2 linked regions of the Phragmitibacter flavus genome follow. Each later gene encodes a partner of the first gene's protein in a complex. Links are inferred from orthologs where the notes say so. Each region holds a gene or a part of one and is shown on either strand. Other genes may lie near its edges.

What was found. Proteins that work in one complex are often made in the same cells at the same time.
Region 2: the proteins of dhaL (region 1) and FEM03_RS16115 are in contact, whole or in part, in a crystal structure (PDB 3PNL), measured with the Escherichia coli proteins. The link is inferred for Phragmitibacter flavus from one-to-one orthologs.

The regions. Positions count from the first base shown.
Region 1 is NZ_VAUV01000002.1:57,605-62,169, forward strand. What follows is about bases 957-3,917. They hold dhaL (dihydroxyacetone kinase subunit DhaL), read left to right. Parts: upstream 957-2,098; coding sequence 2,099-2,737; downstream 2,738-3,917. Other genes in these bases: FEM03_RS02215 (tetratricopeptide repeat protein), read right to left, coding at 957-1,907; rfbD (dTDP-4-dehydrorhamnose reductase), read right to left, coding at 2,842-3,774; FEM03_RS02230 (NAD(P)-dependent oxidoreductase), read right to left, coding at 3,767-3,917. In the rest of the region: more of FEM03_RS02215, read right to left, coding at 1-956; more of FEM03_RS02230, read right to left, coding at 3,918-4,565. UniProt on the Escherichia coli protein: ADP-binding subunit of the dihydroxyacetone kinase, which is responsible for the phosphoenolpyruvate (PEP)-dependent phosphorylation of dihydroxyacetone.
Region 2 is NZ_VAUV01000011.1:194,430-198,226, reverse strand. The notes cover bases 801-3,787. They hold FEM03_RS16115 (dihydroxyacetone kinase subunit DhaK), read left to right. Parts: upstream 801-1,783; coding sequence 1,784-2,791; downstream 2,792-3,787. Other genes in these bases: can (carbonate dehydratase), read left to right, coding at 3,646-3,787; FEM03_RS16110 (DUF4336 domain-containing protein), read right to left, coding at 2,858-3,550; FEM03_RS16120 (ABC transporter permease), read left to right, coding at 801-1,664. Outside these bases: more of FEM03_RS16120, read left to right, coding at 1-800; more of can, read left to right, coding at 3,788-3,797. UniProt on the Escherichia coli protein: Dihydroxyacetone binding subunit of the dihydroxyacetone kinase, which is responsible for the phosphoenolpyruvate (PEP)-dependent phosphorylation of dihydroxyacetone via a phosphoryl group transfer from DhaL-ATP.

The DNA.
Region 1 (4,565 bases):
CAGTAAACGGCTTCACCGATGCGCTGGCTTTTGGGATGGTCGGCGATGAAGGTTTGAAAGTGGTCGCGCAGAGTATCGAAGCGCTCAGCAAGCTTGTAGATGTTGCCGACACGAAATTGGGCGTCTTCGAAGAATTTGGGGTTGGCGTCGCGGTCGATGGTGAGGTAGGCGGCGATGGCTTCGTCGATTTTGCCTTCGGAGCCGAGGGCGTCGCCGAGCAGGAGTTTGGCCTCCTCGGCAAACTGGGTGCCGCGATGTTCGTCGATGAACTGGCGGAGTTCGGTGATGGCGAGGGGGTAGTCGGCCAGGGCAAAGGTGGCGTGGGCGATGCGGAATTTGGCGTCGGGCCGGTAGCGTGGATGGTCGGTGTAGCGGGCGAGGTGCTCCTGCATGTGTTGACGAGCCTTTTCGTGCTGTTTGTCGAAGGAGAGGGCCATGCCGGTCCAGTAGTGGGTGTCTTCGATGATGTCGCTGTCGGGGTAGCGTCGGGCGGTTTCGTTGAAGGCGTCGATGGCTTCGAGATTGAGGTCCTGTTCGAGGAGGGTGATGCCTTCCATGAAGAGGGCGCGCGGGGCGAGTTCGTGGTCGGGGAATTTATTGTGAACGGTGGTGAAGGCGAGTTCGGCTTCGTAGGGCTGACGGTCGGAGTGGAAGGCGGTGGCGCGCAGGAAGTGAACGGTGGGGATGTTGGCCTGATTCTCTGGAGTGTTGAATTTTTCGAGGTAGGTGTCGGCGGCGGCGATGGCGTTGGGCCAGCGTTCGACTTGCAGCCAGCACTGGATGAGGTTGAGGCTGGCGGCGATGACGATGTCGTCGACGGGCATGTTTTGCAGCATGTCGTCGAGAATGAGGGCGGCTTCGCGGTATCGGTAGAGGCCCTGGTAGGCGGTGGCAACGCGGAGGCGCAGGGCGGAGTCGAAGTTGGGGATGGATTCGAAGTTTTTGATCTCGCGTTCGATGCGCGTGATGAGGCCGTCGTATTGAAAGGCGAGGTATTCCTGGGCGGGATTTTTCTGGACCTGGGCGAGGCGGGTTTTGAAGTTGGCGAGGGAGGTTTGCTGATGGGCGAGCAGGCGTTTTTTGGGCCAGATGCGCTGGAGGCAGGCGATGGAGTCGTAGAATCGCTCCTGTTCGAGGAGCTTGGCGCCGAGCTGTAGGGAAAGGGTTTGAAAGGCAACGATCTGGCTGATCTCTTCGAGTCGGGTGAAGGTTTCCTTGACGAGTTGAAGGGCGGTGTTGTCGTCGTTGGAGGCGAGAAGACTGTGGAGTCGCAGGACGGTGGCGCGTCCGGCGGCTTCGCGATTGAGCTGGCGGAGATTGGGGATTTGTTCACCGAGGAATTGGGCCGCGGCGGGGTGGTCTTCTTTGAGAATGAGGCAGACGGCGTGGAGGATGATGGCTTCGACGCGGCGCCCGTTGTGGATGGATCGGTGAGCCGGAGGGAGGCTAATTACATAGGGAAGTTTGCCGCTGTGGAATTCGTTGAAGGCGGCGAGGGCGGGGTCGTGGGCTTCGGTTTGGAGATGGCAGATGCCGCGCCAGAAGGCGAGTTCGTCGGCAGAGACGGGATCCAGGACGGGATCCTTGAGGGTTTCTTCGAGGAGTTCGAGGGTGTCGGCGTATTTTTTCTGGCGCAGTTTGCTGATGACCAGCAGGGGCTTCATTTTGCGCGAGGTGTCGGCAGCCTCGGGGGTGCCGCCGTAGGTGTCGATGAAGGATTGGAAGAGGGATTCGGCCTGGGGCCAGTCGCCCGCATCATAAGCGCCACGGGCGGCGCTGAGCAGTTCGTTGGCAGTCAGTTGGGTGGGGTCGGGAGCGGGTTGCTGCGCGGAGAGGCTGCCGATGGAGGCGAAACCGAGACAGAGGACGGCGATGATTGGGGGTATGGAGGCAGGGGAACGCAGCATGAGAATGCGGGTGTTCAATTGCTTAGGCGGACAATGACGCAGGTGGCAAGCCAAGAGAAGCGAAATTTTCGCCATGAAATGCGCAATGCCGAAGAAAGTGGCGGGCGCGGGGTCTGGTGGGGGTAAAAACCTTGCTTGCGAAGTGCTGGTGATTTGACATTGGGCGGGGTCTCGACTTGTATCGGCTGACCATGCCAAAAACCACGCTTTCCACAGAAGAAGTCACCTCCATGTTGTTGCTGGTGTGCGACCGGGTGATCGCCGCCGAACCTGAACTTTCCGAAGCGGATCGCAATTTGGGGGATGGAGATCACGGACTGGGCATGCAGCGTGGCATGACGGCAGCAAAGGAGAAATTGACGAGCGCACCTCAGGAGAGTGTGGACAAGGCTTTCTCAGCCGTGGGCATGGCAATGATGAGCAGCATGGGCGGGGCGAGCGGTGCCATTTTTGGGACTTTTTTCCGAAATGGCGGCAAGGCTTTGCAGGGTCGCGGTGAGTTGGACGCGCAGGGGTTGGCGTTGTTTTTGCAGGCGGGTGTCGATGGGGTGAAGTCGCGCGGTGGAGCAGCGGTGGGCGACAAAACGACGGTGGATGCGATGGAACCGGCGGCAGTTGCGGCGGCGGAGCACTCGGGTGGTTCGCTGGCGGATGCGATTACAGCGGCAAGCAAAGGGGCCGAGGGTGGGAAAGAGGCGACCAAAGCCATGGTGGCGAAGTTTGGTCGTGCGAAGACTTTGGGTGAAGGGGCAATCGGGTTCCCTGACGCCGGCGCGATTTCGGTGACGGTGATCATCGACGCGATGCGTGATTTTGTGTTGGACTCGTAAATTCGCGCGGGGAACAGCGATCAACAACCAATTGGCAGGTTGAACGTGGGCACCGACCTGCCGTGGGTTGTATCCCACGGATACTGTCGGGCAAGGGATTACGGTTAGATCGCGACGATGCTGCTGACGGCGATGAAGAAGCGTGCGGAGCTTTGATACTGCTTTTGCAGATAGTCTCTGAGGGCGTCCTGCCAGTTGCGCGGGACGATGGAAGAGAGTTTGGTGTATTTTGAGGTGTCGAAGGCGGTGAATTCGGGGCGTTCGGCTTTGAAGATGGGGAAGTCGGCGCGATACAGGGCGTCGACTTTGGTGGCCTTGAGGGGAAGGCCAAGTTCGGCGGCGATGTCGAGGGTGGCCTGACCGTAGGCCTGCCAGTTGGTGCTGCCGGAGTTGCTGAGATGAAGCAGGCCGCAATAACGGTTGTCGCTGAGCATGGGTTCGATCCACGAGGCGAGGTCTTCGCTGTAGGTGGGGCAGGATACTTTGTCGGCGATGGCGGCGACGTGATCCTGGGCAAGGGCATTTTTGAGGATCATGTCCGGGAAGCTGGGGCGGTCGGGTCCGAACAGCCAGGAAACGCGGATGACAAGGAAATGGGGAGAGACTTTGAGGACGGCGGTTTCGCCGGCGAGTTTGGTTTTGCCGTAAACGCTGAGGGGATTCGGAGGCTCGGTCTCGGTGAGCGCCAGGTTTTTCCTGCCGTCGAACACGTAGTCGGTGCTGATGTGGATCAGCCGTGCGCCTTTTTCCGCACAGATCTGGGCGAGGATTTTCGGGGTCTCCGCATTGCAGAGCCTGGCTTCTTCGGGTTGATCTTCGCATTGGTCGACGTTGGTAAGGCCGGCGGTGTAGATCAGGGTGTCGAACTCGAGCGGCGCGAGAGTGGGACGCAGGGTGTCGACCTTGGTGACATCGAGATCGGTCCTCCGCAGGGCGGTGACTTGATGATCTTGGCGGTAGTGCCTGGCGAGGGCGGCTCCCATGCGGCCGCCAGCGCCGACGATGAGAATGTTGTTCTTCCCGGATGATTCAGGCATGTCGTCCTTTAAAGGTGAGTTCGGCGATTCCGCTTTTGTCGAGACCGCCCAGGCCGAGGGTAACCATTTTTTGATATTGGGCCTGTGTGGCCGCGTTGAGAGGGAGATTGAGTCCTTGTTCGAGGGCGACCTGGGCGGCGATGCCGCTGTCTTTGGCGGCGTGTTCGGCGCTGAACCAGCAGTCGTGGGAGCGGGTGGCCATGTCTTCGCCGTCGGTTTCGAGGACGCGGGAGTTGGCACCGGTCTGTGAGAAGACTTCGCGGATGAGGTCGAGATCGTGACCGAGCGCGGCGGCGAGTCCAAGGCCTTCGGCGAGGCCGGCGGTGTTGATGTTCATGACCATGTTGACGAGTGCCTTGACTTCAGCAGCACGACCCGCGCCACCAATGAAGCGACGGTTGATGCTGAGGTCTTCGATGATGGGCTGGACTTCGTTGTAGATGGCTTCGTCGCCAGCGAGCATGAGATAGAGTTTTCCTTCTCGTGCCTGGCTGATGCTGGAGGCCATGGAGGCTTCGAGGGAATGGGCACCGACCGCTTTGGCGGCGTCGTAAGTTTCGCGATGGGCTTGTGGACTGAGGGTGGCGCAGTTGATGAAAATTTTGCCGCCGGCATTGGTCAGCAGGCTGTCGCCGCTGGAGGCGAAAATGGCGCGCTGCGAGGCGTCGTTGGTGACAACGGTGAAGATGACATCGGCTCTGGCGGTGACGTCAGCAAGGGTGGTGGCGTGCTGGCAGCCGAGTTCGGTGGCGAGGGTGCTGGCCCCTTCGGTGTGGGTGTCGAACACGGCG
Region 2 (3,797 bases), on another replicon or contig:
GAGCGATGACGCTGTTTTTTGCGTGCTTCTTTCTGATGCCGATCTGGAGCACGCTGGAGGTCGCTTTTGTGTCGACGAAGGGTGGCTTTACGCTGGAGTATGTGTGGGAGGTTTTTCGCAATCCGGTTTATCGCGAAGGGTTGTGGAATTCGCTGATCATGGGATCGTTCACGACCCTCGGATGCCTTATTGTGGCGGTGCCATTGGCGCTGGTGTTCACGCGTTATGAGTTTCCGGGCAAGCCGTTGCTGAATTCGCTGATCCTGGTGCCGATGATCCTTCCGCCGTTTGTGGGCGCAATCGGGGTGCGGGCGATGCTGGGTCAGGCGGGTTCGATCAACAGTTTTTTGATGCAGATTGGGTTGATGGACCCGGAGCATCCGGTGGACTGGCTGGGGCAGGGGCAGATGGTGGGCATCATCATCATGAACGTGCTGCATTTGTATCCGATCCTGTATTTGAATGTGACGGCGGCGTTGTCGAATCTTGATCCGGCGCTGGAAGATGCGGCAGCGAATCTGGGGTGTCCCCCTTGGCGACGGTTTTGGAAGGTGACGTTGCCGCTGATCATGCCCGGAGTTTTTGCAGGGGGCACGATTGTGTTCATCTGGGGTTTCACGGAATTGGGCGTGCCGCTGGTGTTTGATTACCAGATGGTGACCAGTGTGCAGATTTTTAATGCGATCAAGGACCTGAGCGGAAACCCGTTTCCGTATGCGCTGGTGGTGGTGTTGCTGACCTTGACGACGCTGATGTATGCCACCAGCAAACTGATGTTTGAGCGGGGCAATGCGAGTGGCGGTGGACGGGCAACGATGGGTCGCGAGATGATCCGGCCGAAGCCGCTGGGGGCCTGGCTTTGCACGATGAGTTTTGTGTTGTGCATCGGAGCGGCGGTGATTCCGCATATCGGGGTGTTGATGTTGTCGGTTTCGACCGATTGGTATCAAACCGTTTTCCCTGAAGGGCTGACGCTGGCTCATTACTCCGGCGCGTTGAGTCATGAGCTGACCCTCACGGCGATTTCCAACAGCCTGAAGTATGCGTCATTTGCGACCTTGCTGGATTTGGTTCTGGGCATCGGGGTGGCTTATGTGAATGTGCGGACGAAGATCTGGGGGAGGCAGTTGCTGGATGCGATGGCAATGCTGCCGCTGGCGGTGCCGGGTCTGGTGCTGGCGTTTGGGTATTTGGCCATGGCTCGGGAAGGGCAGCCTTTTCACTGGTTGATGATCGGCGAAGATCCGGTGTTGTTGTTGATCGTGGCCTACGCGGTTCGGCGCCTGCCGTATGTGGTGCGATCGGCGAGTGCGGGATTCCAGCAGGTGAGTCCAACGCTGGAGGAAGCGGCGCAAAATTTGGGTTGTCCACCTTTGAAAGCGCTGTGGAAAGTGACTTTGCCATTGATTTTGCCCAACCTGATCGCCGGTGGCCTTTTGGCGTTTTCATTTGCCATGCTTGAGGTCTCGGATTCGATGATCCTGGCGCAACAGGCCACGCATTATCCGATCACGAAAGCGATCTATTCTCTGGTGGGCGCGCTGGGAACGGGACCATTTCTTGCTGCCGCGTTGGGGGTTTGGGCCATGCTCTTCCTGGGGGTAACGTTGCTGGGAGCGGGCCTCATTTTGGGCAAAAAATTGGGCGCATTGTTCCGGGTTTAAACCACTGGATTCGGCCATTCAGGCGCTTTCTGCGCGTTTGTCGCTTTGACAAGCGGGGTTGTGCTCGCTAGAAAGGGGGTCGTCCAAAACGTAACCTCTGCCAATCCAACCACTTCCTCATGAGCAACAGCGCCAAAAAAATCATCAACGATCCTCTCACTTGTGCCGATGAACTCTTTGAAGGTTTGGTGCTCGCCTATGATGGCAAAGCCCGTAAAGTCGGCAAACGCAGCATCGTGATGAATGATCTGAGGCCGGATGCTCCCGCGTTGTTGATTGGTGGCGGTGCCGGTCATGAGCCCATTTATCACGGCTTGGTGGGCAAAAACATGGGCGATGGCGCGGCGGTTGGTGACATCTTTGCGGCTCCTCCTCCAGACATCGTGCTCGAAGCCACCCAGGCGGTGAATCGTGGCAAAGGCGTGCTTTATCTTTATGGCAACTACGCGGGTGACGTGATGAATTTCGACATCGGCGCTGAGCTTGCCGAGGAAGAAGGCATTGAAGTTCGCACGGTGATCATCAATGACGATGTGGCCTCTGCTCCGACTTCTGAAAAAGACAAACGCCGTGGCGTTGCTGGTCTGGTGCCCATCGTGAAGATTGCCGGTGCGGCAGCGGCCACGGTAGACACGCTGGATGAGCTGGTGCGCATCACGCAAAAGGCGGTCGATCACACCCGTTCTGTGGGAGTTTCTACCAAACCAGGCAGCATTCCAGCGACTGGACAACCCACCTTCGATCTTGCTGATGACGTCATCGGTCTTGGCATGGGCATCCACGGCGAAAAGGGGATCGCGCTGATCCCGATGTGCACCGCGAACGAACTCGCTCCGAAGATGCTCGACCTGATCTTCGGCGATGACATGGAGTTGAATGCCGGAGATGAAATTGTGTTGTTCGTGAACAGCCTTGGCAGCACCCACATGATGGAATTGCTCATCCTGTTGAAGTCCGCCAAGCCGATTCTTGAGGCGCGCGGACTGAAAATTCATCACACGATTGTCGACAGCATCGTGACCTGTCAGGAGATGGCTGGCGTGTCGATCAGCATCATGAAACTCGACGATGAATTGAAGCGTCTTTGGGACATGCCTTGCGAGAGCGTGGGATACACCAAACTCTGATCTTCGAGATCTGAAAATTCAAACAGCCGGCTCTCGTGTCGAACGAGAGTCGGCTGTTTTTTTAGGTCAGGGCATGAAGCCGTGTTTCCGCCAGATGCCTGCGAGGATTTGTTTGCCATTGGTTTCGATGACTCTGCCGTGACCGACGATGACACGGTCGAAGTCCCACGCCATCAAACGTTCAATGGATCGCGAAAACGCCGCGCGGTCTTTGATGATCATTCGGAACAGACGGCTGACATCTGGCTCTGGTCTCAAGCCGGAGAGACTGCGCAAGATAAGCTTCGTCCAGAAATTCGAACCAGGGCTGAGGTTGAAGACGATGTCAGCCATGATCAAGGTGCGTGAAGCCCGATGAAAAATGGCATACTCCTCGGACTGAGGGACCCCATCGATTTTTAAGACATCAATGTGATCCTTCCAGTCAGCAGGGGGCGGGGAAAGTGGGTAGTTCTTGATGGCATTGGCCACCTTAAATTGTTGAGGAGCAAAGAGGGGAATTGTCGGCCAGTTCGCGGAGAATCGGTCGGTGAAAGTGTCATGCAACAGGGTCGCTTCGATGGCCCATGTCGCGGTGCCAAGCGCATTGATGGCATGAACGTTTTCTTCTGAAAACGGTGCGCTTGAATGGATGAGCAGGGCATCGCTGAGTCGGATGATGGTGGTGTTGCGACCAAAGTTGGCCCCGAGAATGTGCAGCGGGTGGTGGATGATCCACAAATCTTCTGCCAGCAAAGTGAGCGAGGTGTCAGGCGGCATGACAAAACCTGCCTGCATTGGGCCATGGCGCAAGTGGGATGGTGCCAGAATCTATCCACTTTCCTCCGACAGCGGCTGTGCTATGGATCTCATCCATGACCAATCGTCCTCTCCAACCTCTCATTGATCAAAACCGTGCCTGGTCTGAGGCTCGCCGCCAGGAAGATCCCGAATTTTTTAGCCGTCTGGTCTCGCAGCAGGAACCTGAATACCTTTGGATTGGGTGTGCCGATAGTCGCGTGCCCGC